Regions from separate parts of the Janthinobacterium sp. JC611 genome, predicted to be linked through region 3. Evidence: predicted binding sites of a transcription regulator. Region 3 holds the regulator's gene; each other region holds the start of a gene.
The links. Region 3 encodes NrdR, which represses ribonucleotide reductase genes. Its sites were predicted from a motif close to CACNANATNTNGTG; they were not measured.

Region 1 (9,912 bases), on a different contig from region 3:
GTGTTTACCATGCTGTCGTGGCTGCTGTTTGCCGCGCTGCTGGCAGGCCGCCGCTTTCGCGGCTGGCGCGGCAAGACGGCCCTGAGTTTTACCCTGGCCGGTTTCGCCACCTTGCTGCTGGCCTATGTCGGCAGCCGTTTTGTACTGGAAGTGGTTTTACACCGAGGATACGCATGACACGTGTTTTATTCTGGCTGGCGCTGGTTTTCCTGGTGCTGTTTGCTATCCGCAGCAAAATCCGTGGCATGCAGCAACGGGCCCGCGCGCAGCAGCAGCCGAATCCGTATGCGCCGCCGGCGCGGCCGCAGGAATTGCCGGATGCCGAGCTGATGCTGTGCTGCGCCCACTGCGGCGTGTACTACCCGGCCTCGGAAAACGTGCAGGCCAAGGGTCACGATTACTGCAGCCACGCGCACGCCACGCTGTAAGGACGGGCCCGCGCCGCGTTGCTCAGCCGTATCGTAACGTCCTGCGGCAGCCGTCCGGCGTAGCATCTGCAGCAGGCGGTTCGCCACCGCCCTTGCAGAAAGGCGCGTCCCATGTCCAGTCCCAGCCTCAGCCCGCATAGCGCCACCGGCGCCGGCATGCCGCCGGCGCCGCAACTGAGCGGCAACTCGCTGCCCATGCAGGCGCTGCGCGCGCAGATCGGCCGCATCGCCCGCTGCGGCGCGCCGGTGGCCATCCGCGGCGAATCGGGCACGGGCAAGGAACTGGCGGCGCGCGCCATCCATGCGCAGGGCGCGCGCGCCAGCTTCCCGTTTATCGCCGTCAACTGCGGCGCCATACCCGAAGCGCTGATGGAAGCGGAATTCTTCGGCTGCCGCCCGGGCGCCTATACGGGCGCGCTGCACGAGCGCCAGGGCCTGTTCCAGGCGGCCCACGGCGGCAGTTTGCTGCTCGACGAAGTCGATGATCTGCCGCTGGCCATGCAGGTGAAGCTGTTGCGCGTGCTGCAGGAGCGCCGCGTGCGCAAGCTGGGCGGCAGTACTGACGAAGCCATCGACGTGCGCATCCTGTGCGCCAGCCAGCATGGCCTGGCGCGCGGCGTGGCCGCCGGGACGTTTCGCCAGGACCTGTTTTACCGCCTCCATGTGATCGAGCTGGCGTTGCCGCCGCTGCGCGAGCGACGCGGCGATCTGCAGGTATTATGTGAGGTGATCCTCGCGCGCCTGTCGCCACGCCGGACCGTGAGCCTGGCGCCGCCGGTGCTGGCGGCCCTGGCCGCGTATGCGTTTCCCGGCAATGTGCGCGAACTGGAAAACGTGCTGGAGCGGGCGCTGGCCTTTGCCGACGGCGGCGTGATCGCGCTCGACGGGCTGGCCTTGCCGTCCACGGCGGGCGCCGTGCCCTTGCGGCCGGCGCCGGCGCTGCCGGCTTTGCCGCAGCGGCAATTGAGCCTGCCCGGCATGGCGGCGCATGGCGTGGCCGCCGTCGTGCCGCTGGACGCGTATTTGCGCCAGGCCGAGCGCGACATGATCATGCTGGCGCTGGTGCAGGCGCGCTACCACCGCGCGCGGGCCGCGCGGCAGCTGGGCCTGAGCGTGCGCCAGTTGCGTTACCGCATGCAGAAATTGACGATACAGGAAGCCTTGCCTGATGAGCACATGGACGATAGATGAAGACGGCTGGTGCGACGGCGCGCTGCGCTATGACTCGCCGTACTGCGATGCGCGCCCGGACGGTGCGCAAGTCGATTTGCTGGTGATCCATAACATCAGCTTGCCGGGCGGCCACTTCGGCGGGCCGCATGTGTCGGACTTGTTTACCGGCCGGGTAGATTATAATGCCGATCCTTCTTTCGCCGACCTGCGTGGCTTGCAGGTGTCGGCGCACTTTTTTGTGCGGCGCGATGGCGCGCTGGTGCAGTATGTTTCTACTGATCAACGTGCCTGGCATGCGGGCGCGTCCACTTTCGAAGGACGCCCGCAGTGCAATGGCTATTCCATCGGTATCGAAATGGAAGGCGCGGACGATGTGCCTTTCCAGCGGCGGCAATACCATGTGCTGGCGGCACTGACGGCGGCGCTGGTGGCGCGCCACGGGCTGTCGCAGGTGCGCGGCCACGAGCATATCGCACCGGGAAGGAAGACGGATCCGGGGCCGTTTTTTGACTGGCATTTTTATCAAGAATGCTGGCTGGAAACCCTGCGCGGACAGGCTGTGTTAGCGCTTACTTCGCGGGGATTGGGCTTTCCATCCATGCCCTGAAAAGTCAACCGAAATCGTATAAGAAAAGACAAAAAATTACGCTGACGGATGCCGGAAAACTATTGCATCCCCCTCCGATGGGCACTACAATTAGTGAAGAAGTTGGATGTAAAGACTATATGTAGTGCCATCACAGACGTTTTCAGAATTATTGTCAAAAGCTACCCGGATTGCTGATAAAGCACTGGAACTGGCGGTTCATCACCCTTGATCGTGTTTCGCGCCAGCCGGGCAGTGCGGTGTGGCGATCTGGATACTGAGCTGTTTTATGCATTATAAATTTACTATTTAGCAACAAATACCTGAAGAAACCCTGACCATCGGGCGTTCTATTCAACAACACACGCGGCAGCAAAACTGCAGGCTGACTTTAGCTGACAACGGGAGCTTCAATGCAATCACCACAAGATATTTCCATCCATCCAACGCCAGTATCGCCAGCGCCAGGCGCGGCCAACAGCGTGGCGAGCACGGGCGCGGCATTGGGCGACTATCGCATCATCCGCCGCAACGGCGCGGTGGTGGCATTTGAGCCTTCGAAGATCGCCATCGCCATGACCAAGGCGTTTTTGGCCGTTAACGGCGGTCAGGGCGCAGCCTCGGCACGCATCCGCGAACTGGTGGAACAATTGACCGACGGCGTGGTCGCCGCGCTGGTGCGCCGCCACCCGGGCGGCGGCACCTTCCATATTGAAGACGTGCAAGACCAGGTGGAACTGTCGCTGATGCGTTCGGGCGAGCACGACGTGGCGCGTGCCTACGTGCTGTACCGCGCCAAGCACATGGAAGAGCGCCGCCTGCAGAAGGAGGCGCAAGGCGCCTCCGCGCAAGTGACCGCACCGCAATTGAACGTGCTGGACAACGGCGTGCGCCGCCTGCTGGACATGCAGGAAGTGCGCGACCTGATCAACGCCGCCTGCGCCGGCCTGGAAAAGCACGTCGATGCCGACGCCATCCTGGCTGAAACGGTGAAAAACCTGTATGACGGCGTGCCCGTCGAAGAGCTGCACAAGTCGGCCATCCTGGCGGCGCGCGCGCTGATGGAAAAAGACCCGGCCTACAGCCAGGTCACGGCCCGCATCCTGCTGCATACGGTGCGCAAGGAAGTGTTCGGCAAGGAAGTGCCGCAAGCGGCCGCTGCCGCCGAATACCTGACGTATTTCCCGCAATACATTGCCAAGGGTATCGCCGCCGAGCTGCTGAACCCGGTACTCGCCAGCTTCGACCTGGAGCGCCTGGCGAAAGCCATCGTGGCCGACCGCGACTTGCAATTCGGCTACATCGGCCTGCAAACCCTGTACGACCGCTACTTCCTGCACATCCAGGACGTGCGCATCGAAATGCCGCAGGCGTTCTACATGCGCGTGGCCATGGGCCTGGCGCTGAACGAGGCGGACCGCGAAGCGCGCGCCATCGAGTTCTACAGCCTGCTGTCCTCGTTCGACTTCATGAGCTCGACCCCGACCCTGTTCAACTCGGGCACCCTGCGCTCGCAGCTGTCGTCGTGCTACCTGAGCACCGTCTCGGATGACCTGGAAGGCATCTACGACGCCATCAAGGACAATGCGCTGCTGGCCAAGTTCGCCGGCGGCCTGGGCAACGACTGGACGCCGGTGCGCGCCCTGGGCGCCCACATCAAGGGCACCAACGGCAAGTCGCAAGGCGTGGTGCCGTTCCTGAAAGTGGTGAACGACACGGCCGTGGCAGTCAACCAGGGCGGCAAGCGCAAGGGCGCCGTCTGCGCCTACCTGGAAACCTGGCACATGGATATCGAGGAATTCCTCGATCTGCGCAAGAACACGGGCGACGACCGCCGCCGCACGCACGACATGAACACGGCGAACTGGATTCCCGACATGTTCATGAAGCGCGTCATGGAAAAAGGCGAGTGGACCCTGTTCTCGCCGTCGGACACGCCAGACCTGCACGACAAGGTCGGCAAGGCCTTTGAACAGGCTTACCTGGGCTACGAAGCCAAGGCCGCCGCCGGCGAAATCCGCGTCTTCAAGAAAATCGCCGCGCTGGACCTGTGGCGCAAGATGCTGTCGATGCTGTTTGAAACGGGCCACCCATGGATCACGTTCAAGGATCCTTGCAACATCCGCAGCCCGCAGTCGCACGTCGGCGTCGTCCACAGCTCGAACCTGTGCACGGAAATCACCCTGAACACGGGCCCTGACGAAATCGCCGTCTGCAACCTCGGTTCCGTGAACCTGCCGGCGCACATGAAGGAAGGCAAGCTCGATCACGTCAAGCTGGCCAAGACCATCCGCACCGCCATGCGCATGCTCGACAACGTCATCGACATCAATTACTACGCCGTCGACAAGGCGCGCAATTCGAACATGCGCCACCGTCCGGTCGGCATGGGCGTGATGGGCTTCCAGGACTGCCTGCACATGATGCGCGTGCCGTTCGCCTCGGACGCCGCCGTGTCGTTCGCCGATACCTCGATGGAAGCCGTGTGCTACTACGCCTACCTGGCGTCGACGGAACTGGCCGAGGAGCGCGGCCGCTATGAATCGTATGCCGGTTCGCTGTGGGACCGTGGCATCCTGCCGCAAGACTCGGTGAAACTGCTGGCTGAGGAGCGCGGCGGCTACCTGGAAGTCGATTCCTCGTCGGCCATGGACTGGACCCCGGTGCGCGAACGCATCGCCAGGTTCGGCATGCGCAACTCGAATTGCGTGGCGATCGCCCCGACGGCGACGATTTCGAACATCATTGGCGTGTCGGCCTGTATCGAGCCGACGTTCCAGAACCTGTACGTGAAATCGAACCTGTCGGGCGAATTCACCGAGATCAACGGCTACCTGGTGCGCGACCTGAAGGCGCGCGACCTGTGGGATGAAGTCATGATCTCCGACCTGAAGTACTTCGACGGCTCGCTGGTGAAGATCGACCGCATCCCGCAAGACCTGCGCGACATCTACGCCACCGCCTTCGAAGTGTCGCCAAGCTGGCTGGTGGAAGCGGCTTCGCGTCGCCAGAAGTGGATCGACCAGGCCCAGTCGCTGAACATCTACATGGCTGGCGCATCGGGCAAGAAACTCGACGAGACCTACAAGCTGGCATGGCTGCGTGGCCTGAAAACCACCTACTACCTGCGTACCATCGCCGCCACCCACATGGAGAAATCGACCTCGCGTACCGGCGCCCTGAACGCCGTGGCAGTCGACGGCGGCATGTCGGCCAGCGCGCAGAGCGCCCAGGCGGCGGTCGTGGCGGCAGCGGCTGTCGCCGTGGCGCCGGTCGTGGCAGCGGCAGCGGACGACGCCGATGGCGAAGCCTGCTACCTGCGCCCGGGTGATGACGGTTTCGAGGAATGCGAAGCCTGCCAGTAAAAACCTGCTGCGCAGCAGGTTTTTAAAGAATTTAAAGTTGTCAGCCCAGAACTTCTGGGCTGATTCAATGTTGTCAATGTCCGCATTGTCCGATTCAACGGGCCTGTTGCGGATCGCCGGCTCGCCGGCATGGAAAGGAAGAAGAATATGTCGTTGTCTTGGGATGATGAAACCACGTCGGCAGCTGTGCCGCGTCCGGCGCAGCAAGCGCCGCTGGGTAATACCGATTTGAACCTGCCGGCCGGCGCCGAGCCGTCCGAAGCGAACGCCGAGCAAGTGGCGCGCCGCGTGAATGCCGACGACAAGCGCATCATCAACGGCAAGACGGACGTCAACCAGCTGGTGCCGTTCAAGTACAAGTGGGCATGGGACAAATACCTGGCCGGCTGCGCCAACCACTGGATGCCGCAGGAAGTGAACATGCAGCGCGATATCGAGCTGTGGAAAAACCCGAACGGCCTGACGGACGACGAGCGCCGCCTGGTCAAGCGCAACCTGGGCTTCTTCGTGACGGCCGACTCGCTGGCCGCCAACAACATCGTGCTGGGCACCTACCGCCACATCACGGCGCCCGAGTGCCGCCAGTACCTGCTGCGCCAGGCGTTCGAGGAAGCGATCCACACGCACGCCTACCAGTACATCGTCGAATCGCTGGGCCTGGACGAAGGCGAGATCTTCAACGCCTACAACGAAGTCAAGTCGATCCGCGACAAGGATGAATTCCTGATCCCGTTCATCAACACCCTGACCGACCCGGCGTTCGTCACCGGCACGGTGGAAAACGACCAGAAGCTGCTCAAGTCCCTGATCGTGTTTGCCTGCCTGATGGAAGGCCTGTTCTTCTACGTCGGCTTCACGCAGATCCTGGCGCTGGGCCGCCAGAACAAGATGATGGGTGCTGCCGAGCAGTATCAGTACATCCTGCGCGACGAATCGATGCATTGCAACTTCGGCATCGACTTGATCAACACGATCAAGATGGAAAACCCGCAGCTGTGGACGGCCGCCTTCCGCGAAGAGATCAAGGACCTGTTCATGAAGGCCGTGGAACTGGAATACGCGTACGCGGAAGACACCATGCCGCGCGGCGTGCTGGGTCTGAACGCGCCGATGTTCAAGGGCTACCTGCGCTTCATCGCCAACCGCCGCGCGCAGCAGATCGGCATCGAACCGCTGTTCGCCCAGGAAGAAAACCCGTTCCCGTGGATGAGCGAGATGATCGACATGAAGAAGGAACGCAACTTCTTCGAGACGCGCGTGACGGAATACCAGACCGGCGGCGCGCTGAACTGGGAATAAGCCAGCCGATGGCGTCACAAGTCATCATGTAACAAAGGCCTCGCGGATGCGGGGCCTTTTGCTATGTGGAAAGCTTATTGCACCGGGCTCACACGGTCGGGATGGTGCCGCCATCGATCACATACTCGGCGCCGTGGATCGACGCGGCGCGGTCCGAGGCCAGAAAGGCGACCAGTTCGGCCACTTCTTCCGGCTTGCCGGGGCGGCCGATGGGAATGCCGCCCAGCGTCTGCATCAGCTTCTGGCGCGCGTCGTCGTCGCTGATGCCGGCGTGGCCGGCCCAGCGCCGTATCATCGCCTGGGCCGCCGTGGTTTCGATGAAGCCCGGCGAGACGGTATTGATGCGGACGCCCTGCGGACCGAATTCCTTCGACAGTCCCTTGCTGTAGTTGCTCAGCGCAGCCTTGGCGGCCGCATACGCCAGCGTCGAATCGTACAGCGGCAGGCTGCGCTGGATCGACGAGATGTGGATGATCACGCCGTATCGGCGGGCCACCATCGCCGGCAGCAGGGCGCGGTCGAGGCGCACGGCGGCAAGCAGGTTGCCATTGAGCGCGTCTTCCCAGGCGTCGTCGTCCAGGGCCAGCGCGCCGCCCCCGGCGGCCGTCGAGCCGCCCACGTTATTGATCAGGATATCGACCCCGCCCAGGCTGGCCAGCGCCTCCCGGATCACCGTGTCGGTTCCCGCGCGGGTGCGCAGGTCGGCCGCGATGAAATGCACGCCAGCCGGCAAGCTGCTGGCGGCGGCGCGCGCCGTGGTCGCCACGCGGGCGCCGCGTTCGAGCATCAGTTGCAGCGTCGCCGCGCCCATGCCCTTCGTGCCGCCCGTGATCAGCACGCGCTTGTCCTTGAAATCGGCATTCATGCGCTGATCTCCAGGGTCTCGATGCGGTTGCCGGCGAGAGTGAAGGCAAAGCGCAGCGCCAGCGGGCTGCCGGGAAACCTGCCGCTGACGCTGCCGATGACCAGACAGCGCGTGCCCTGCATGTCGGCCGAGATGGGGCTGACGCTGGCGCCGTACTGCTTGCTGCCAGCTTCTTTCCAGGCCTTGATGGCTGCGTGGCCAACGTGCGTATGGCCGTCGTCATGCACGACGCCATCGGCTGAGAAGCACTGCGCCACGGCGTCGCCATCGTGATGGTTTTCGGCGCTAAAGTAGTCGCCGACGATTGCCGGCATGAGGAGAGACATGGTGCGTCCTTTCAGGGAGAGATAGGGAGCGACCATCATATGGCGTTCAATTGCAGAGAAATAGTACGGTCAGGGTGATAGGCTTTAAACTTCAGGTTCATTATTGGCGCATGATCCCATATGAAAAATAACTCTCTCGATGGCATCCGTACCTTTCTCGCGGTGGCCGAGCGCAAAAGTTTCAGCGCGGCGGCACTGCAGCTCGGCGTGACGGTGACGGCTGTCAGCAAGGCGATCAAGGTGATGGAACGGCAGCATGGCGTGCTGCTTTTCAAGCGCAATACGCGCAATGTCGCCTTCACCGAGGCCGGCGCGGGCTTATACGCCAGCCTGGCCGGCGCTACCCGGCAGATCGATGACGCTTTCGCCGCGCTGACCATGTTTCGCGACCGGCCCGCCGGCCATCTGCGGCTGACGGTGCCGCGCGCGCTGGGCGCGCTGGTCATGCGCGCTTTGATACCGCGTTTTCGCAACAGCTATCCTGACGTGACCATCGACCTGTCGCTCGACGATGGCGCGGTCGATCTGCTGGCGCACGGTTACGACGCCGGCATCCGCCTGGGACAGTCCGTGGAGCCGGAGATGGTGGCGGTGCGCCTGACGGGAGAGCTGCGCTGGTCCGTGGTTGGCGCGCCCGTCTACTTCGAGCGCAGAGGGCGGCCGCTGATCCCGGAAGAGCTGACGCGCCACGACGCCTTGGCCTACCGCTTTCATACTTCCGGCGCCGTGCACCGCTGGCGCTTCGTGCGCGATGGCGAAGAATTGCTGGTGGAAACCGGCGCACCCCTGGTCGTCAACGATACCACGCTGATCGCCGATTTCGCCCGCGCAGGTCTGGGTCTGGCGTATCTGCCGGACGTGGAAATCGAAGCTGATCTGGCAAGCGGCAGCTTGCTGCGGGTGCTGGAAAACGACGTGCCGCCGACGAGCGGATTGTTCCTGTATTTTCCTGCGCGTACCCAGAGCCAGCCAAAACTGCGCGCCTTCATCGATACGGCGCTGGCGCTCTCCCGGCCGGCGTCTTCCGCCGACACGCGCTAGCCTCGCCGGTTTTTTTCGGCCTGCCGCCATCGTCATGCGGACGGCTTGCGGCATCGCTTGCCGCGCTTTTGCGCGCCGTTTTTTGATGCCGCGCAGCGGCGCGGCGGCACAGAAAAGTGCGGCCATTTTTTGATGGCGCGAATGCGTGCGAGGCGGGGAGTAAATATCGTTTCCGGACACGCTGGCGGCGGCATTTGGCATGCGATTGTGCGATAGCACGCGTAACGTGCAAAAAAGCGGGCGAAAACGTGTCGTGCCGGTTGCGCATTGACAAGGTTTTCGTGTACTTTATGAGATTGCAAATGCGAGCGTTAGAATGCGGGGTTTTTTAACCAGCGCGGTAGCGAAAAAACCTCGCAAAACAGGGATACAGATTTACACGGATATGCACAAAACCACACCGTTTTCGTCTGCCGCCGTGCCCGAATTTTTTCAGGCATGGCGGTTTTTTATTTGACGCATGGGTGTTGTGGCGAGCGCGATGCGAGGAGCGAAAAAACGCACGGCATCGAAAACGAATGACCGAATTCAGACTTTGCCACCAGCTGCGAGATAAAGCAGGGTGGCACCGACGATGGCTGAAGTGCTGCAAACGTGAGGAGTTGCAGCAGTTCAGCTGGTGCCGAATTCATTAGCGCAAACGACCGTTTGTGCCGATGAATAATTCGCCTGGCCTATCCCTGTGGTGGGTCGGACGGGTTTAAATCTTGTAGCTTAAATTTCTCATCTCAGATGAAGGAGAGACAAATGGCAACAGCCGCTAAGAAATCAGAAGTAAAGAAACCAGCCGCCAAGGCTGCTCCTGCCGCGAAGAAGCCGGCAGCCGCAG
Region 2 (9,912 bases), on a different contig from region 3:
ACTTCATCGTTGGCGCGCAGGCGCAGTGCCGGCTCCAGGGGCAAGACCTTGCCATGCCGGCGCACGCGCGTGATGCTGGCGCGGCCCGCGAAAATATGCTGCAAGGCATCGAGACGGCGCCCCGCGCCGCGGCTGATGCGATAGGCGCGCCCCACCATGTCCGGCGTGGCCTGCACGCCATCGCCATCGGTCTGCGCGCCGCCCATCTTTTCCCACAATCTATCGGCTTCCTCGCGCAGGTTGACGCGCAACAACAGCGGAAAAATCTGGCTGGTGACGATGACGATGGAGATCAGGCCGAAGATATATGTGATCGAATACGCGGTGACCACGTTGGCCTGCAGCTCGGCGATGCGGGCGGCGGGCAGCGCCAGCTTGGAGATGGCGTCCGTGGCCGTGCCGACGACGGCCGATTCCGTCGCCGCACCCGCCATCATGCCGGCCGCCGTGCCCTGGTCCAGGCCCAGGAAGCGCGTGGCCAGCAGCACCAGCGCCAGCACCACCACCACTTCGATCAGGCACAGCAGGCCCAGGCGCAAGCCCTTGGCATTCAGGTTGGCAAAGAACTGGGGACCACCCGCATAGCCGAGCGCAAAGATGAACAGCATGAAGAAGACATTCTTGACGCTGGCGTCCAGGGTGATGCCCAGCTGGCCGATCAGCAGCGCGGCGATCAGGGTGCCGCACACGCCACCGAGCTGGATGGGGCCGAAGCGTATCTGCCCGACCGCATAACCGAGCGCCAGCGCCAGGAACAGGGCCAACTCCGGCACTTGGTGCAACACCGACGCGATCGAATCGAGCATGGACCAACCTTCGAAAAGATAAGGGATGGTGACGCGTTCATTGGCTGGCAGACGCTGGCGGTTGAACGGGCGTACAGGGCCCCGCACAGCACGTGGCCCGGAGGCCTGTGCTGGGGAAATGTTGTCATTAGGAATTATGTTCGGTGAAAATTTTACAAGTGTCAACAGGTGTTCTGTTGAACTCGTCTTGATCTTCATCAAACATCCTGCGCACGATTGGGGCGGCGATTTGACATAGCTCAACAATACTAATAGCAATGTTTTTGGACGATAGCAAAGTGCCTTGCGCGTCAGCGGCGTCGACGCCAACAGGGAAACTGTGTATAAAACAACAGCAGTTTCAAGCTGCCCACGCGCCGCTGGAATTAATCCAGATCAATAAAACCGCAAATAGAAAATAAATCTTGCGTGCGGCTCTGGACGGCATGCGCGCCCCTCGCCTACGCTGCTTTTTTATCGGAAAAACAAGAGGAACCCATGCAGACAGCACGCTTGAATATCATCGGAATGGATCACGAAGGTTGCGCCGACAGGCTGACGGGCGCGCTCGAAGCCGTCACCGGCGTGGCGACCGTGTGCGTCTCGCTGGCGCGCCACGGCGCCACGGTGCAATTTGACGAACGGCTGGCCACGCAGGAACGCCTGCTGGCCGCCGTCAATGACGCCGGCTTCATGGGCGAAGCGACGGATGAAGAACAGCTGGCCTCGTGCAGCGGCGCCTGCGGCCACTGCCGCCACTGAAGCCCGCCTGCCGCTCAGCCTTCCCGCGCGCCCCGGTCGCGCAAATGCGCCAGCACGCGGCGCGGTCCCAGCGCCTGCAGGTCGAACGGCGGCAATTCGATGGCGTCTAGCGTATTCTTGAACAGCAGCCCCAGTTCCGTATCGCCTTCCAGGCTCAGGCGGCGGCTGAAGAACAGGGTGTCCGGATCTTCCTGGCGCCGCGCCAGCAGCATCAAATCATGCACGCTGGCGGCGATGCACAGGTCCGGCACGTCGACATAGCGCTCCGCCACGAACACCGTGCCCTGCCACTCGAAATCGAAGGCGATGCCCGCGTCCAGCAGCCGCAGGCGCAGGCTGCGCCCTTCCAGGCTGCGCCGCACGTCGTCGGGCAATTGCGGCGCCAGCAGGCGGTTCAAGCCTTGCACGAACAGCCAGGATGCGGGATACGGCGGCAGCTTGGACAGCAATTCGGCCAGCGGTTCGGGCAGCCGGTACGACATGGCGGGCTTGCTCACGCCGGGCTTGGCCGGGACCGGGACCGGGGCCGGGGCCGGGACGGGCAATCTTTCCAGTTGATCTTGCATGGTGCTTCCTTTCGAGGCGTTCAATGGGCGGCGTGCAGTTCCATGCCGGGCTGGCCATGCCAGTAGCCGTCGCAAGCGCCGGCCGGCTGGCAGGCCGCCAGCTGGGCCTGGGCGCCGATGCCGCTGACCTGGCCGCGGCGGGCGCGGTCGAAGATGGCGATGACTTGCTCCGTATGCATGGACTGCGGGCTGATGCGCGCCACCGATACCCCCATGTCGCGCATGGCGTCGAGTTCGCGCACCAGGTTGTAGACCAGCGCCGACTGCGTCTGCGTGCCGTTCAAGACGAGGAAAGGCACTGCATCGCGCGTGCGCAGCAGCAGGCCGTCCGGTTCTTCCAGGCAGCTGTAGCCGCAATCGTCCTTCGGCAGGTTGCGGTTGCGCGCCGTGAAGCAGCGCGCGGAAAACGCCAGCGGCATGCGGCCGTAGGCGAACACTTCCGTCTCCAGCCCTTCCGGTTTCTGGCGCTGCATCTCGGCCAGCGCCGTCTGCCCCATTTCCAGCGGCATCACCCAGCGGTGCGCGCCCAGGCGCGCCAGCAGTTGCAGGCTGGGGCCGTTGAACAGGTTCAAATGGGGACCGGCGACGAAGGACGTGCCCTTTTCCATGCAGTGCACGGCGCCCATGTCGTTGGCCTCGACCGCATAGCGGCCATTGCCCGTGATGCGGCGCAGGGTCGCCAGTTCCGCGCCCGCCTCGATCAGCGCCTGCGTCGACAGCACCACTTCCTTGCCGGCGGCGGCCAGCATGTCGGCGATATCGAGCCAGTCGGCCAGGCGCAGCTCATGCCGGCGCGAACAGACGGTCTCGCCCAGGTAGACGATATCGACGGCGGTCGTGGCGATCTGCTGGTAAAACTCGAAAACGGTGGCGCGCGGCCAGTAGTACAGCAAAGGACCCAAAGATAGTTTTAACATGTTCTTCCTTTATTTCCAGGAGCGATGATAGGCACCGAGCGTGTGCTGCTGGCCCTCGGCCAGCTTGTCCATGGCCGCCATCCAGCCCGGCTTGACGGCGTAGCGCGCATTGCCTTCGCGGCAGGCGTCGATCGCTTCGCGCCACACGCGCGTGACCTGCGCCACGTAGGCGGGACTGCGCTGGCGCCCTTCGATCTTCACGGCCCGCACGCCCATGGCGATCAGCTGCGGCAGCAGCGCCAGGGTATTCAGGCTGGCCGGCTCCTCGATGGCGTAATACTCTTCGTCGTTGACTTCGAAACGCCCCTTGCACAGGGTGGGATAGCTGGCGTTTTCACCGGGCGCGTAGCGGTCGATCAGCACGCCGTTCAGGCGCGACTCCAGCCCTTGCGGCGTTTCCAGCCAGCGCACGGATTTCGCCGGCGAGCACACGCCGTGCGTATTCGGCGCCTCGCCCGTCGCATACGACGACAGCGCGCAGCGCCCTTCGACCATCACGCACAGGCTGCCGAAGCCGAAGACTTCGATCTCGACTTCCGTCTTGGCGATCAGTTGCTCCACCTGCGCCATCGACAGCACGCGCGGCAGCACGGCGCGGGCGATGCCGAAGTGTTCATGGTAAAAATTGATGGCTTCGTAGTTGGTGGCCGAGCCCTGCACGGACAGGTGCAAACGCAGCTGCGGGTGGTGCTCGCTCGCATACGCCATCAGGCCAGGATCGGCCACGATCATGGCGTCGATGCCGGCCTGCGCGGCGCGGTCGATGGCGCTGCGCCACACGGCCCAGTTGTGCGGCTGCGGATAGGTGTTCAGCGCCAGCAGCACCTTGCGCCCATATTGGTGGGCGTAGCGCACGCCCTCGGCGATGGCCTTCTCGTCGAAATTGAGGCCGGCGAAATTGCGCGCATTGGTGGCGTCGCGAAAGCCCAGGTACACGGTGTCGGCGCCATTGTCGACGGCCGCTTTCAAGGCCGGCAGGCTGCCGGCGGGACAGACCAGTTCCAGCGGTCCGGCCACGCGGGTGGCGGTGGTTGATTCAAGCATCATGATGTTCACAGTCCTGTATCGGCTCAGGGTGCAGACTATAGCCCCGCCCATACGGCCCAGTCCTTGACGCAGGTGAAGGAATGCATGCATGGCTGGCGCGCGTTCAACTTGCTTGACCTGGCTGTAAAATGCCGCCTTTTCTCCCTCTTCGATTGTCCGCCATGCCCCGCAAACCGCTGCTGATCTTTTTGCTCACCCTGTTCCTCACCGTGCTGCAAGTGCAGTGGGCGGCGCCGGTCGACGGCTACGATGACGCGACCCTGTCCGTGCTGTCGCCCGAGGTGCTGGGTGCGTATCCGGGCGTGCTGCTGCAGTTCCTGCAAGCCGTCTTCGCCCGCCGCGCCATGCCTTTGGCGCGCCAGGCCGCCATCTGCACCGGAGTGCTGGCCGTCTACTGGCTGCTGGCGAACGTCGTCACGTTCGACGCGCGCGTCGCCAGCTGGAGCACCTTCTCGCCGCTGGAAATCTGGGCGCACGTGCTGCCCGCCTCCATCCTCAGCATCGCCGTCTGCGGCGCCGCGTATTTCGGCGCGACCGTCCTGATCCTGCGCCAGGGCCGCGCGAAAAAGTAAACAAAGGCGCTTTTTTCACCTGCATCAAGGATTCGTCACACCACGGCACGCGCCGTTTGACGCCACTATATTTAGTGATTAATCTCCATAAAAACACCGCATGTTGTGTTTACCGGAGGTTTCATGACGACAAATGCAGTTCCATCCACACGCGGCCAGGTCGATGTCGCCGCGTCCATCAATGAATACCTGGAGCGGCGCGACTGGCGTGTCAACGCCAACGCCAACCAGGGTTACTCGCTGGGCGGCCTGATCCTCAACGTATCGGGCAAGGTCATCGCCAACTACTGGCTGGACCAGGTGTATCCGCCGGCAGTGGGCGCGGCGCACCGCGAAGCGGCGCTGCACATCCACGACCTCGACATGCTGGCCGGCTATTGCGCCGGCTGGTCGCTGCGCACCCTGCTGCACGAAGGCTTGAATGGCGTGCCGGGCAAGATCGAGTCAAGCCCGCCGAAACACATGTCGAGCGCCATTGGCCAGATCGTCAATTTCCTCGGCACCCTGCAAAACGAGTGGGCCGGCGCGCAGGCGTTCAGCTCCTTCGACACCTACATGGCGCCCTACATCCGCAAGGACAGCCTGCGCTACGCGGACGTGCGCCAGTACATGCAGGAGCTGATCTTCAACCTCAACGTGCCCTCGCGCTGGGGCACGCAGACGCCGTTCACCAACCTCACCTTCGACTGGGTCTGCCCGGACGACTTGCGCGAGCAGATTCCCGTCATCGCCGGCCAGGAGATGGACTTCAGCTATGGCGAGCTGCAGGCGGAGATGGACATGATCAACCGCGCCTACATCGAGATCATGATGGCGGGCGACGCCAAGGGCCGCGTCTTCACCTTCCCCATCCCGACCTACAACATCACCGAGGATTTCGACTGGCATAGCGAGAATGCGCAACGCCTGTTCGAGATGACGGCCCGCTACGGCCTGCCCTACTTCCAGAATTTCATCAATTCGGAACTCAAGCCGAACATGATCCGCTCCATGTGCTGCCGATTGCAGCTGGACTTGCGCGAACTGCTCAAACGGGGCAATGGCCTGTTCGGTTCCGCCGAGCAGACGGGTTCCCTGGGCGTGGTGACGATCAACTGCGCGCGCCTGGGCCACCTGTGGCGCGGCGACGAGCCGGCCTTGATGGCGGACCTGGACCGGCTGCTGGAACTGGGCAAGACCAGTCTGGAAATCAAGCGCCGCACCATCGAGGAATTGATGCAGCAAGGCCTGTTCCCGTACACGAAACGTTACCTGGGCACCCTGCGCAACCACTTTTCCACCCTGGGCGTGAACGGCATCAATGAGATGATCCGCAATTTCAGCGGCGACGCCCATGACATCACGAGTCCCGAGGGCCATGCGCTGGCGATCCGTCTGCTCGACCACGTGCGCGCCCGCATGCTGCAGTTCCAGGAAGAGACGGGCCATATGTACAACCTGGAAGCGACGCCGGCCGAAGGCACGACCTACCGCTTCGCCCGCGAAGACCGCAAGCGCTATCCCGCCATCCTGCAGGCGGGCACCGTCGACAATCCCTACTACACGAATTCGTCGCAACTGCCCGTCGGCCACACGGACGACCCGTTCGAGGCTTTGGCCCTGCAGGACACGCTGCAGCGCAAGTACACGGGCGGCACGGTGCTGCACCTGTACATGACGGAAGCGCTGTCGGACGCCAACGCCTGCCGCGAGCTGGTGAAACGCGCCCTGAGCCGCTTTTCGCTGCCCTACGTCACGGTCACGCCCACCTTTTCCATCTGCCCGCGCCACGGCTACCTGGCCGGCAAACATGAATTCTGTCCCACCTGCGACGCGGAACTGATCGCCCGCAAGCAAAACCACCCTGTTCCATCACTTGAGGAAACGCCATGAACGCACGTCCCGACTTCACTCCCGCCACCACCCTGCCCGACAGCGAACGCCAGCGCTGCGAAATCTGGACCCGCGTGATGGGCTACCACCGCCCCGTCGCCTCGTTCAACATCGGCAAGCAGGGCGAATTCCACGAGCGCCAGTATTTTACGCAAGCGAGCGCCCGGCTTGGCCAGCCCGCCTGCCATGGCGCTTGATCTGAAAGTGGGCGGCCTGACGCCCTTTTCCGCCACCGACTATCCGGGCCAGCTGGCGGCCGTCGTGTTCGTGCAGGGCTGCCCCTGGCGTTGCGGCTATTGCCACAATCCGCATCTGCAGGCGCGCACGCCGGAAGGCGCCATGCCGTGGCAGGACGTCCTGAGCTGGCTGCGCCGCAGAGTGGGCCTGCTCGACGCCGTCGTCTTCAGCGGCGGCGAAGCCTGCATGGACCCGGCGCTGGCGCGCGCCATGCAGGACGCCAGGACGCTGGGTTTCGGCGTCGGCCTGCACACGGCCTGCATCTATCCGCAGCGCCTGCAGGAAGTGCTGCCCCTCGTCGATTGGGTGGGCGTCGACATCAAGGCGCCGTTTGCCGACTATCGTCATGTGACCCGCGTGGCCGGCAGCGGCGACCCGGCGCGCGCCTGCCTGGACGCCATCCTCGCCAGCGGCGTGGCCTATGAATGCCGCACCACCATCCACCCGGACCTGCTGCCGGACGAGCAGTTGCTGGCCCTGGCCGCCACCCTGGCCGCCAAAGGCGTCGACAACTACGTGCTGCAGCAGTTCCGCGCCGACGGCTGCCTGGATATGGCGCTGGCCGGCCGCCCCCTGCACGGCTACCCGGCGGCGCGCACGGTGGCGCAAATCGGCGCCATGTTTCCCCGTTTTACATTCCGTAATCATGGCAGTTGAGCCGGCAAGCACATTATTTAGGAAAGCCCCGCAAAATTCCCCGTTCTGCAACGCTGAAATGCCTTGCGTGCTGTAATGTATCGACTGTGCCGCGCTCCATGCGCAGCCGCCAGATTCCACACACCGCATTACAGATAAGCGTCATCCATGAACGATTTCACCGCAGCCGGCCCAGGCACCCCTTCCACCCACGCCGACATCCTGTACGGCCCGCCGCGACCGGATCTGCTGCGCGAGGAAGTGCTGGCCGACCTGCTGGAAGCGACGGCACGCCGCTGCCCGCGGCAGATCGCGCTGATCGATGGCGAACGCCGCATCACGTATGCCGAACTCGATGCCCAGGCGGGCCTGGCCGCGTCGCGCCTGGTGGCCGCCGGCGTGAAACCCGGCGACATCGTCGGCCTGTGGCTGCCGCGCGGCGCGCATCTGCTGCTGATGCAGGCGGCCATCGCCAAGGCGGGCGCCGCCTGGCTGCCCGTCGATGAAGACACTCCCGTCGAGCGCCTGCAAGTGTGCCTCGATGACGCCAGCGGCGCGGGCGTCATCAGCTGCGCGCAGTTCGCGCCGCGCCTGGCGGACGCCGGCGTCCAGCGTCCCGTGTGGACGGCGGAAAGCCTGCTGGCCCCCGCCGCGCCGGGCGAAGTGTTGCCGACGCGGACAACCGTGCTGCCCGAGCACCCGGCCTACGTCATCTACACGTCCGGCTCCACGGGCAAGCCCAAGGGCATATTGATCAATCAACGCAGCATCTGCCACTTCCTGCGCAGCGAAAACGCCGTGCTGGAAGTGGCGCAGTCCGACACCGTCTACCAGGGCTTTTCCGTCGCCTTCGACATGTCGTTCGAGGAAATCTGGATCGCCTACCTGGTGGGCGCCACACTGTGGCTGGGCCCCAAGGATATCTCGGGCGACCCGGAAGCCTTGCCGCGCGCGCTGGCCGCCAACCGCGTCAGCGTGCTGCACGCCGTGCCGACCTTGCTGGCCCTGTTCGCCGAAGACGTGCCGAGCCTGCGCCTGATCAACCTGGGCGGCGAGATGTGCCCCGAGTCCCTGGTCGAGCGCTGGTCGCGCCCGGGCCGCGCCATGTTCAACACCTATGGTCCCACGGAGGCGACCGTCTCGTGCAGCCTGGCGCGATTGCGGCCCGGCGAACCCGTCACCATCGGCACGCCGCTGCCCAACTATGGCTTGCTGGTGCTGCAAGTGGCCGAACCGGGAGAAAACCGTCCATTGACATTGCTGCCTCGCGGTGAGACGGGGGAATTGTGCATCATCGGTCCCGGTCTGGCCGAGGGTTATCTGGGCCGGCCCGACCTGACGGTGGAAAAATTCCTGCCCAATCCGTGGACGACCAGCGCGGATGACGCCCGCCTGTACCGCACGGGCGACCTGGCCCGCATCGATGCCGACGGCCAGGTGCTGTGCCTGGGCCGCGCCGACGACCAGGTGAAGATACGCGGCTTCCGCGTGGAACTGGGCGAGATCGAAGCCGTGCTGGCGCAGCAGCCCGGCGTGGGCACGGTGGCCGTCCTGCTGCGCAAGGATGACGGCATCGACCAGCTGGTGGCCTACATCGTCGGCAGCGACGATGCCGCGGACGATGCGCTGGCGGCGAAAACCCTGCGCGCCGCCCTGAACCTGCACTTGCCGCCGTATATGGTGCCGGGCCGCTTCGAGCTGCTGCCGCTGATGCCGCGCCTCACTTCGGGCAAGATCGACCGGAAAGCCCTGAAGGCCATGCCCCTGTCCGCGCCGCCCGCTGGCGAGGCGGGAGAATCGGACGTGCCGGAAACGCCGGCCGAAGCGGCCCTGTTCGCGGCCCTGGCCAAGCTGTTCCCCGGCCAGGCGATACGGCGCCAGTTTGACTTCTTCAGCGACCTTGGCGGCCACTCCTTCCTGGCCGCGCGCCTGGCGTCCGCCCTGCGCGCCGATCCGGCCTACGCCCACATGACGGTGCGCGACATTTACCAGAACCGGCAGATCGGCAAGATCGCCGCCGTGCTGGGGGAAGCACCGGCGCTGGCCACGCCGGAAGCGCAGTGGACGCCGCCATCCACCCTGAAGCGCTGGATCTGCGGCGCGGCCCAGGCGGCCGCCGTGCCGGGTCTGGTCACCCTGCGCATGGCGCAGTGGATGGCGCCCTTCTTTACGTATCACTTCTTCACGGGCGACACGGGAGATACCGTTCCGCGCGCCATCGCCGCCTCCATCGGCGTGTTTTTGCTCGCGACCCTGGCCGAATTTGCCATCGCGATCGCCGGCAAGTGGCTGATCGCCGGGCGTTTGAAGCCCGGCAGCTATCCGCTGTGGGGTGTCACCTATTACCGCTGGTGGCTGGCCGACCGCCTGGTCGAATCTGCGCCCGCCTACCTGCTCAGCGGCTCGTCGCTGAACAGCTGGTGGCTGCGCGCGCTCGGCGCCAAGGTGGGCAAGGAAGTGGTGATCGGCTCGATGACCCTGCGCGCGCCCGACCTGCTGTCCATCGGCGACAACGTCA
Region 3 (9,912 bases):
GGAGCTAATCCTATAAAAAGTATGAATGTATTAATTGCGCTGGGCGAATCTTGCAAGGATACACAAATCTTCGCCCACTTGCTGAACCTGGTGAAATTGCAAAGTGCGCTGCTGCTGGATATCCGTCAAGGCGGGCAAGGCAAACATGCCTTGCGCATCGCCCAGCAAGGTGGGCGCCAGGTAGACCAGCAGCTCGTCGACGCAGCCTTCGCGGATCAGCGAGCCGTTCAGTTTAGCGCCGGCCTCGACGTGGACTTCATTGATTTGCCGGCGTCCCAATTCCAGCATCAGCGCGGCCAGGTCGACCTTGCCGGCCGCGTTCGGCAACAGGATGACTTCCGCGCCCAGGGCGCGCAGCTGCGCCTCCTTTTCCGGGTTGGCAACGGCCGCGACGATCCACGTGCCGCCGCCCTGCAAGATGCGCGCGTCGAGGCTGATGTCGAGCCGGCTGTCGACGACGATGCGGCGCGGCTGGCGCGGCGTCTCGACGGCGCGCACGTTCAGTTGCGGATCGTCCGCCTTGACGGTGCCGATGCCCGTCAGGATGGCGCAGGCGCGCGCGCGCCAGGCGTGGCCGTCGGCACGCGCTTGCGGCCCCGTGATCCACTGGCTTTGCCCGTTGTGCAAGGCCGTCATGCCGTCCAGGCTGGCCGCCGTTTTCAGGCGCACCCACGGCTTGCCGCGCTGCATGCGCGAAAAGAAGCCGATATTCATTTCATATGCCTCGTCGGCCAGCACATCCGTCGTGACGGCGATGCCGGCCGCTTGCAGCTTGGCCAGTCCCTGCCCCGCCACCAGCGGGTTCGGGTCCGTCATGGCGGCCACGACGCGGCCCAGCCCCGCGCGCACGAGCGCATCGGAACAGGGGGGCGTGCGGCCATGGTGGTTGCACGGTTCCAGGGTGACATAGGCCGTGGCGCCGCGCACGTCGTTGCCGCGCGCGGCCGCGTTGGCCAGCGCCTGCACTTCGGCATGATCCTGCCCGGCCGCCTGCGTCACGCCGGCGCCGATCACCTGGCCATCCTTGACGATCACGCAGCCGATGCGGGGATTGGGCGAGGTCGTGTACAAACCGCGCGCGGCCCATTCCAGCGCCAGGCGCATGCCATCGATATCGTTGAGTATTTCCACGGGCTTCTTTGAGAGTGAGTGATAGCTGAGTCGGCTTACGAACTGTCGGCCACGCCGCTGCAATTGGCCGCTTGCAGCTGCGGGTCGCACACGCGCACCCGCCCCAGCATATTGATTTTAATATGGCGCACCTGCTTTCCCAAAACCAGGGAGACGGTACCCCAGCGCGCCGCCAGGCTATTGGTCGCGCTGCAACTGCGCCCTGCGCCATTGTAGGCGATATAGAACGGCGCCGTGGCCGAGGAAAACGCGAACTGCGTCGTGATGCCTGACGGCAGCGGTCCCTGGCGAAACAGCAATTCATCATCGCCATCGAAGGCCAGATTGGCATTGCGGTCGATAAACACCAGCCAGCCCGTGCCCCAGTCCGTGCCACCGGGCCCGGCCGGCATCAACAGCACGCGCTGCCCGCGCGCCATCGCCTGCGCCCGTGTCAACTCGATGGCCGAGAACAAGTCCGTGGCCGCCGCGCGCACCTGCTGGCGCGCCAGCACCTGCCGCAAAGCGGGCATGGCGGCGGCCGCCAGCAGCGCGGCTATCGCCAGCACGGCCAGCAATTCGAGCAGGGTGTGCCCTGTCCGGCGCGGATGCTTGCGCGTGCTCATGGCCTAGGGCCAGCAATGGCTGGCGGGGCCGCTGCTGCCGCGCTGGCCCGTGCTGCTGAACGACAGGACACCGCAATCGACATCCTGGAACTGCGCATCGACCTTGGGCGTGCCCGGCATGGCGCGCAACAGCACGCATTGCCCGATCGCCAGGCCGGGACAGGCCAGCGCCTCGATTTCATACGCGCTGCCGGCCGCGCCCACGTCGCCGGACCACCATGGAAACTGCTGCACTTGCGACGCTGGCGACGCCGAGGAAAAGGCCAGGTAGCGGTTGTTTTGCGAATAATAGCGCTCCTGCTGCTGCATCAGCCGCAGCAGGGCCGCCTGCCCCTGCACCCGCTTGGCGCGCACGATATGGCCTTGATACGCGGGCACGGCCAAGGCCAGCAGCAGACTCATGATCGCCAGCGCGGCCAGCAGTTCGATCAGGCTGAAGCCCAGAGTGACGGCAGGGGTGCCGCCGTTTGCAGCAGGCCCATTCCGCCTTGCCAGCATGCCCATGCGACCTCCCCTTTTTTTCAAAAAGCGCCAGCCGATGCGCGGCACCGGCCTGCGCTGCGTTAGCTTTCCGCACGCCACACTTAGGCCTATTTTTTCTTGGCCGCCTCATGCAATTCGCGCCAGTTCGCCACTTCGCGCCAACTGAGGCGCCGGGCCGGCAGCGGCGCGCTGGCGACCTTGAGCCCCGCCCCGCTGGCCGCACCGGGCAAGCCAGGTTGCAGCACCGCCAGTTCCGTGCGCCCCTGGGCCCGCCCTGCCGCCGTCGCGGCACCCACCGTGCTGTTCAATTCCAGCGCCAGCGGCGACGCGCGCGCCAGGCCATCGAACAAGCGCCCCGTCTGCGCACCCGCCTGCACGACACCGGCGCCATCGGCGGCGAAGCCGCTCAGCACATCGAGCACGTACAGGCGCGTGGCCGGCTTGGCGCAAGGGTCGCGCCCGGGCAGGACGGTATTGAACAGCACCTTGCCGGCGGCCAGCACGGGACTGCTGATGCTGCGTTCGCCCGTCTGCGCGGTATTGAAAAAATCAAGGTACCAGCCGCGCATGGCGTCGCTGCCCGTATAGCGCAGCTCGGCGCCATCGACGCGCACGCCGCCCACCGCCTCGCCCAGGCTGCGCTGCTCCAGGTCGGCCCGGCTGCGCGTGGGAGATGACTCGCGCACATCGTCGCGCACGGCGTAAAACGACTGCGACAGGAAGGCGGCAGGCCAGGTATCGGCCGCTTCGACCAGCTTGCCCGTGCCGAACAGCAGCACATAACCGCCAGCGGGCGCATACGCCACGTTCAGTTGCTGCGTCACGGGCTGGCGCCGGCCCAGCGCATCGCGCGCGACAAAGACGAGCTTGCGTCCCTTACTCTCCGTCCACGGCGGCCCGCCCGCCATGTCGAAGCGCCAGATGTTGCCCTGCAAATCGCCCGCATACAGATACGCCAGCGCACCATCGCCGCCCGGCACCACGGCGGGCGGACCCAGCGCGCGGGGGATGGCATCGGCGTCCGCCTCCCCATCGCTTTCATGGCTATCGCCGCCGCTGGCCACGGGCACCTTGAGGCGGAAGTAATTGCTTCCCAACACCCAGGGCGTGCCGGGCGCCTTGTCCAGCGCCAGCAGGAAGATGGCGGCCGCCGCTGCGGGCGCCGTCGTATCCTTGCCGTCGTCCACATGGTTGTTGTAGCCGCTGGCGACGATGGCAACATCGCGATAGGCCGGCGCGCCGTCCTTGCCGCCCATGTTGACGCGGGCAAAGGCGGGCGGCGCGCGGATGTTGCCGATCAGCTTGTCGTCGCGGTCCGTGAATTCCCACAACGCCCCGTCTTGCGCGAAGCGCGACGGGTCGGTGATGTCGAGCGCGAACACGCCTTGCGCCCCACCGCCCATGCCCGACACCAGCACCGTCTTCCAATGTCCCAGCGCCAGCACTTCCGCCGTGGCCGCCGCGCCGTCGAGCAGCGGCCCGGGGCTGTAGTGAGTGCTCGCAGCGGCGGCGGCCGTGTGCAGCAGCGCTTGCGGCAGATAGGCAAACGCTTCGCTGCCCGTGCGCGCATCGAAGGCATGCAGCAAGCCATCGTTGGCGCCCAGGTACAGCATTTTGCGCCGCTGCAGCAGCGCCTGGCGGTGCAAGCCATAAGCGGCGCCCGGCATGCCCAGCCCCGGCGCGCCCACGTACAACAGATTGCCGTACGGTGACGCGCCCAGGCTGCCTGACCGGCGCCGCAGGAAGCCACCCGGCTGGCCCACCTCGTGCGTGCGCTGGCCCAGCAGATACGCCAGGCGCGCTTCCCCCAGTCCATCGCCGCCGTCGAAGGCGCCGCGCTGTTCCCCGTCCAGCCGCGCCCAGGCCAGCGGCATCAGGGCGCCCTGGGCATCAAGCGTGTAGACGGGACGCAAGGGTGCGGGCGCGCCATCCGGTACGGACTTGTCTCGTCCGCCGGCAGTCCACGATGACTTCCCGGGAAGCAGTGCGCCATCGGGGCCCAACGCAAACGCGGTGCGCGACAAGGTCATGCCTCCGTCGGCCAGGCGCATTCGCGTGTGGAACCAGTAGGCTTCTTCCGTGCCGCTGGCCAGCGCCATCAGGGCCGGCCCGGCTAGCGTCGCCGGCAAGCCGCCCTTGTCGGCGGCCGCAAAGGCCGCGCGCAATCCCCCGATCAAGGCGGCCGGATCGCTGCCGGGCAGGTAATGGGTGGGCCAGCGGCCGTCGAGGCTCCACTCCTCCAGCGCGCTACCCGCCATGCTCTTGAAGGGGTTGGCGTCGCCGTTCGCATCGAGAAAGCCGCCATATTTGGCCACCAGTGACAAGGGGGTGACGGCGGAAGTGGCGGCCGGGTCGCCCTGGCGCAAGTCGCCCGCATAGTGCTCGACTTTTGCAACACCGTCGTTCTTGCCGCCGGGACGCAGGATCTGCACATGCGACCAGTAGGCCAGGCCCGCCGCATGGTAGCTGGCGCCGCCCGCCCCCTCGGCCAGCCATTCCAGCGCCGCCAGTTCGGGCCGTGGCGTGGGATTGCCCTGCGCGCCAGCGCTTTCCAGGCTGCCCACCGCATGCGTCCAGGCCATCGCGTCCAACGGCGGCGACACAAAGCCGTCGGCGGCGCGGGCACGGTCGCCATTTGACGCGGGAGTCGCCGGGACATTGCCGGGCACGTAGCGGTCGACCGCCATGCCCGCATCGCCAAGAGTGACGATGCTGTGGCGCTGGCAGCTGGCCGTTTGCGGGTCGCTCCACGCAATCACCACCGGCAAGCCGTCGTCAATGGCAGGCGGGGCCGTGACGGGCGGCACCACGGCGCTCGCTTGCCGTCCCTGCAGGTAGCGCAACGATTCGTACAGCAATTCGGCCGTTGGCGCCGCGCTGGCGTACCTGCCGGGATGCCCGGCGTTGCCCCGGCCCAGGCCATTGATGTAAGCGGTCACCCCGCCGCCAGGGCCCGCAGCTTGGGTCACCGTTGGCGCCACATACACGCCGGTGGCGGGATGCCACTCGACGTCGGCATTGTCTTGCGGCAGATAGTCGGGCGCCGCCCAGCGTTGCCGCCCCACGTGGGCCAGCGGCGCGCGCAACACGCCGCCATACACGGGGCTTGCGCCGGCGGGCACGCCGTTCAAATGGCCAAACACGCCCACGCGCACCCTGCCGCCATGGCGCTGCACGGCGCCCACCGGCTTGTAGTTCTTGCCATACGCCAGGCACAAGTCGTCGCGCAGCGGCCCCTCATCAGCGTCGCACACGCGCACGCGCGCAAGGAAGACGCCGTGCGTGGCAGCGGCGCCGGGCGCGTCGCAATTGCCGCCCGCAGGCAAGCTGGCGTCGCCGAACAGCAGGCGGTTGCGGCAGGAAACGATGGCCAGTTGCGCCAGCGCAAACGGCGTCGCCGCCGCCACGCCAGCCTGCAAGACCTTGCGCGGGAAAAAGACGGGATGGGAAAAAAAGTCGATGGGGCCGGCGGCATCGGGCAGGTAGGCGCGCTGCAGCACCGTCTTGCGCACTTCGTCGACGACGCGGTCGCCGCCCGTCAGCGCATAGCGCACGATGTCGAGCATGCTGGTAGCAGCCCAGTTGAGAAAGTTGCCGCTAAAACTATCGCCGCCGCAGCCGTGCAGCGCATCGGCCGGTTTCAACACGGAGAAGTAAGCGGTCGCTACGCGCAAGTCCGGCAGCATGACCCCGTCCTTGCTGCGGTATGGATAGCGGTAGCACATGCGTGCATGGAAGTAACCGAGGTACTCGCGCTGCGGCGCATACTCGCCGCCATGCGCGGCGGCGGCCGCCGCATGCGTGAAAGACAGGTTGAGCAGCAGATTCGGCGGCACCCTGGCCCCATGCAAGCCCGCGTCGGCCCGCGCCAGCGTCACTGCGGGAGGGGCGGCAACGGCGACGCAAGCCAGGCAAGCCAGCAACAGCAAGCAGACGGACGCCAGCGCCCTCATGGCCCCGCTCCCGCCGCCTGCTTGCGATAATAACTTTGCAGCACCACTTGCGTGCTTTCCTGTGCGCCAAAACCCATGGCCGTGATGCGGTATACATAGCTTTGCGTGGCCAGGCCGCCAGCCACTGCCGTGGCCTGCGCGCCGGGCAGGTGAAACGGCAGCAGTTCGATGAGGTAGCGGGGTGGGCGCGACGGCAGGAAACCCTGCCCCGTCTGCATGACGGCGCCCGTAAACTGGCCATATGGCACGGTCCGGCTGCTCGCTTGCGCGCCATCGAGGTCCATACTCAGCCAGAGCGCCGGCGCGTCCGGGGCTGCGGGCAGGCACAGGCCCAGCGCGCCGCCCTCGCCGCAGCCATCCGCGAACCCGGCCGCGCTGCCTGGTGCGAAGAGGCTGCTGCGTCCCGGTGCGCCGGGCAAGCCTTCGATATCGTTCTGCGCATCCACCAATGCCTCCTCCGCCGCCTGAAATGCGATCTGCCGGTCGCGCTCGCCACGCGCCGCCTTTTCGCCCTGCAAGGCCATCTGCGCCGCCGATATGCCCAGCAACAAGATGATCACCAGCAGGCACAGCACATACACGAGAGTGGCGCCACCGCAGCGGGCACGAGGTCGGCACCACGGTGCGCAACAGCGGACGCCTGCGCCGGCCATCGCGCCGCCCGCCTAGGCCGGCCCGTTGCGCAGCATGATGCTCGTCTGCGCCAGTTGCCGCAGCCTGGAACGCGTCGCGGCGGGCAAGGACGCGCGCGCGATGCGCACGCCCGTGTCGCCGGCGCCGTGCGCCTCGGCATACGCCTGGCCGAACAGGTCGAACCGCGCCGGACCCAGTTCCGCCATCTTGTCGGCCTGGCCCACCTCGCCATGCAACAGCAGCGCCACGCGCACGCTGGCCACGCGCTTCCAGTGCGTGCGCCGGTAAAAATCGCGCTGGCGCGCGGCCGCATCCGCTCCCGCCAGCACCAGCGCCGCATCGTAGGCGTCGAGCATGCTGGCGTTGACATAGCGGTTCGCCACGCCGTCGGGCGGCGTATCCGTGTCGAGGCCATACAGCACCTGGAAAGCATCGACGCCGCGGATGACGGCGTCCGCGCCCCAGCCGTTCGCGCCCCGGTATTTGCAGCGCAATTCCCCCTCGCCATCGGCGCCCTGGGCCACATAGAAAATGCTCCAGCCCCGCTGCGCCTCCGTTTGCGCGGCGCCCACGCCGAAGCCCGCGCAATTGAGCACCGAACCATCGCCGCCCGCCTCCTTGCCGGCGCCGTAATAACGCAGGGCCAGCACGTCGCTGCCATGCAGGGCATCGGGCAGCGCGCCGCTGATGCCCTCGCTGTTCTTGCCCAGGCTGTGCGCGTCGAGCCCGGCGATATTCGCGCTGTCGTCATCGGCATGGGCGACGGGCGCGGCGCTGCTGTCCCAGTTCACGTACGCCGTCTGGCGCACGGCGCGGGCGATGGTGTCGAGCGCATAGCGGCCATTGTCGTCCAGGCGCGCACTGGCGGACTGGTCGCCATAGCTGCCGCTGGCCGCCAGCAGCATGGTGCTGGCGGCCAGCATCAGCAGCGCGCCCAGCGACAGGGCCACCAGCAATTCGAGCAGGCTAATGCCACGATGCCGGCCGTTCATGCGCCGCCTCCGCCCAGTTGAAACGCCAGCCTGGGCAGCGACTCGCCTGCCGCATTCACGGCGGATGAACCGTCGGGCGAACGGGCGCGCCAGCCCAGCTTGATGACGATGGGCGCGCCCTTGCCGCCGCTGCACGCCCAGTGCAAGCCTTGGGCGGCGGCATCCCACGCGGAAGAATCGCGGCAGATATGCAAACGCGCGCCGGGCAAGGCCGCATGCAGCGCCAGCTTCCATTCGGCGATGTCGAATTGCGCCAGTTCGGCCGCGCCGCAGGCGCTAGCACCGAAGCAGTCCGGCGCGCCGCCGCCAGCTTCGGCATCGTCCGCCGCCGCGTAGGCCACGTTCAGGTAGGGATTGCCCGTATCGGGGCCATTCATGAGCACGCTGTTCGCGCGCATGCGTTCGGCCATGCCGGCGGCCAGCTGCACGCCCGCCGACAGCAGCGCGGACTCATGGCGCGCGCGCAGGGAGTGCAGTTGCAGGATGCTGGCGCCCAGCAGGCCCAGTGCCAACAGCAGCAGCGACACCAGCACCTCGACGAGGCTGCTGCCACCCGCAGGAAACATATCGCGACCGCCATTGCGCATGCGCTACTCCCTTCCGCAGACACGGTCGCAAGAACAGGCGGCCCAGCTACAAAGATAGGCGGACGCAGAAAACCGCGTCTGCGCTGGCGCAAACAGCACGGCGATAAGGTGAGAAGAACAGGGTTGGTATTGATCAGACCGCTTGCCAGGCGAACCTTGGCGTGATGAAGACGGGGCGCACGCTCGGCCCCGTTGTCGGCACGGTGTGCGTCAGGGCTTGCTGCGCGCCTGTCCCACTTCGGCGATCGCATCCTGGAACTCGGCCAGGTCTTCGAAATTCTTGTAGACGGAGGCGAAGCGGATGTAGGCGATCTTGTCGAGGCGCTTGAGTTCCTGCATGACGAGCTCGCCAATATAGCCGGAATCGACTTCGCGCAAGCCGCTGGTCAGCAGCTTTTCCTGGATGGAGGCAATGGCCGTATCCACAGAGGCGGCCGCGACGGGACGCTTGCGCAAGGCCAGCATCAAACTGCCGCGCAACTTATCCGCAGCGAACTCCGTCCGGCTGCCATTCTTTTTGACGACGGCCGGCATGATAAGTTCAATGCGTTCGTAAGTCGTAAAACGCTTGTCGCATTTGCCGCAGCGGCGGCGGCGCCGAATGGCATCCCCTTCCTCCGATACGCGCGTATCGAGAACCTGGGTGTCGCCGTGCTGGCAAAATGGACATTTCATGGGCTGGCTACAACTTTATAGTAATAATTACGGGAAATCGCCGCCCTTGTACAAAGGGCGCCCGAATCACTCCGGGCGCCCTTGGGCACGACTGGAATGTGTCAGACAGAATCTTACTCCGTATGACACATTCTGGACAGTCTCTTAAGCAGCGTACACCGGGTGCGCGTCGGCCAGTACTTTCACGGCCGCTTTGACGCGCTCGATGGTGGCGGCGTCATGCGGATTGTCCAGCACGTCGGCGATCAGGTTACCCACTTCTTCCGCTTGTGCTTCCTTGAAACCGCGCGTCGTCATCGCCGGGCTGCCCAGGCGGATGCCCGAGGTGACGAATGGCTTTTGCGGGTCGTTCGGGATGCCGTTCTTGTTGCAGGTGATGTGCGCGGAACCGAGGATGGCTTCGGCTTCCTTGCCCGTCAGGTTCTTGGCGCGCAGGTCGACCAGCATGACGTGCGATTCGGTGCCACCGGACACGATGCGCAGGCCGCGCTTGATCAGGGTTTTCGCCAGCACGTCGGCGTTCTTGATCACTTGCTTCTGGTATTCGACGAATTCAGGGCTCAGCGCTTCCTTGAAGGCGACGGCCTTGCCGGCGATCACGTGCATCAGCGGGCCGCCCTGGATGCCGGGGAAGATGGCCGAGTTGATGGCTTTTTCGTGTTCGGCCTTCATCAGGATGATGCCGCCGCGCGGGCCGCGCAGCGATTTGTGCGTGGTCGAGGTGACGAAGTCGGCGAACGGCACCGGGTTCGGGTACAGGCCGGCGGCGATCAAGCCCGCGTAGTGGGCCATGTCGACCATGAACCAGGCGCCCACTTCCTTGGCGATCTTGCCGAAGCGTTCGAAGTCGATC

Region 1: the regulator NrdR is predicted to act here: its motif matches at 2,322-2,335, upstream of J0O65_RS20470 (ribonucleoside-diphosphate reductase subunit alpha).
Region 2: the regulator NrdR is predicted to act here: its motif matches at 4,713-4,726, upstream of J0O65_RS14750 (ribonucleoside triphosphate reductase).

Annotation. Positions count from the first base shown of each region.
Region 1 covers NZ_JAFLJN010000032.1:84,603-94,514, reverse strand. Annotated here, with positions in the region: gene J0O65_RS20490 (cytochrome C assembly family protein) at 1-177, shown strand, start outside; gene J0O65_RS20485 (PP0621 family protein) at 174-428, shown strand; gene J0O65_RS20480 (sigma 54-interacting transcriptional regulator) at 540-1,619, shown strand; gene ampD (1,6-anhydro-N-acetylmuramyl-L-alanine amidase AmpD) at 1,597-2,208, shown strand; gene J0O65_RS20470 (ribonucleoside-diphosphate reductase subunit alpha) at 2,601-5,552, shown strand; gene J0O65_RS20465 (ribonucleotide-diphosphate reductase subunit beta) at 5,700-6,851, shown strand; gene J0O65_RS20460 (SDR family oxidoreductase) at 6,940-7,716, opposite strand; gene J0O65_RS20455 (nuclear transport factor 2 family protein) at 7,713-8,042, opposite strand; gene J0O65_RS20450 (LysR family transcriptional regulator) at 8,163-9,083, shown strand; gene J0O65_RS20445 (hypothetical protein) at 9,812-9,912, opposite strand, start outside.
Region 2 covers NZ_JAFLJN010000021.1:90,405-100,316, reverse strand. Annotated here, with positions in the region: gene aspT (aspartate-alanine antiporter) at 1-806, opposite strand, end outside; gene J0O65_RS14775 (heavy-metal-associated domain-containing protein) at 1,284-1,547, shown strand; gene ubiT (ubiquinone anaerobic biosynthesis accessory factor UbiT) at 1,562-2,113, opposite strand; gene ubiV (ubiquinone anaerobic biosynthesis protein UbiV) at 2,134-3,030, opposite strand; gene ubiU (ubiquinone anaerobic biosynthesis protein UbiU) at 3,040-4,077, opposite strand; gene J0O65_RS14755 (hypothetical protein) at 4,239-4,649, shown strand; gene J0O65_RS14750 (ribonucleoside triphosphate reductase) at 4,773-6,521, shown strand; gene nrdD (anaerobic ribonucleoside-triphosphate reductase) at 6,518-6,718, shown strand; gene J0O65_RS14740 (anaerobic ribonucleoside-triphosphate reductase activating protein) at 6,708-7,415, shown strand; gene J0O65_RS14735 (Pls/PosA family non-ribosomal peptide synthetase) at 7,563-9,912, shown strand, end outside.
Region 3 covers NZ_JAFLJN010000007.1:82,979-92,890, reverse strand. Annotated here, with positions in the region: gene ribD (bifunctional diaminohydroxyphosphoribosylaminopyrimidine deaminase/5-amino-6-(5-phosphoribosylamino)uracil reductase RibD) at 31-1,131, opposite strand; gene J0O65_RS07180 (GspH/FimT family protein) at 1,167-1,736, opposite strand; gene J0O65_RS07175 (type IV pilin protein) at 1,740-2,240, opposite strand; gene J0O65_RS07170 (PilC/PilY family type IV pilus protein) at 2,327-6,172, opposite strand; gene J0O65_RS07165 (pilus assembly PilX family protein) at 6,169-6,753, opposite strand; gene J0O65_RS07160 (PilW family protein) at 6,838-7,797, opposite strand; gene pilV (type IV pilus modification protein PilV) at 7,794-8,363, opposite strand; gene nrdR (transcriptional regulator NrdR) at 8,595-9,059, opposite strand; gene glyA (serine hydroxymethyltransferase) at 9,204-9,912, opposite strand, start outside.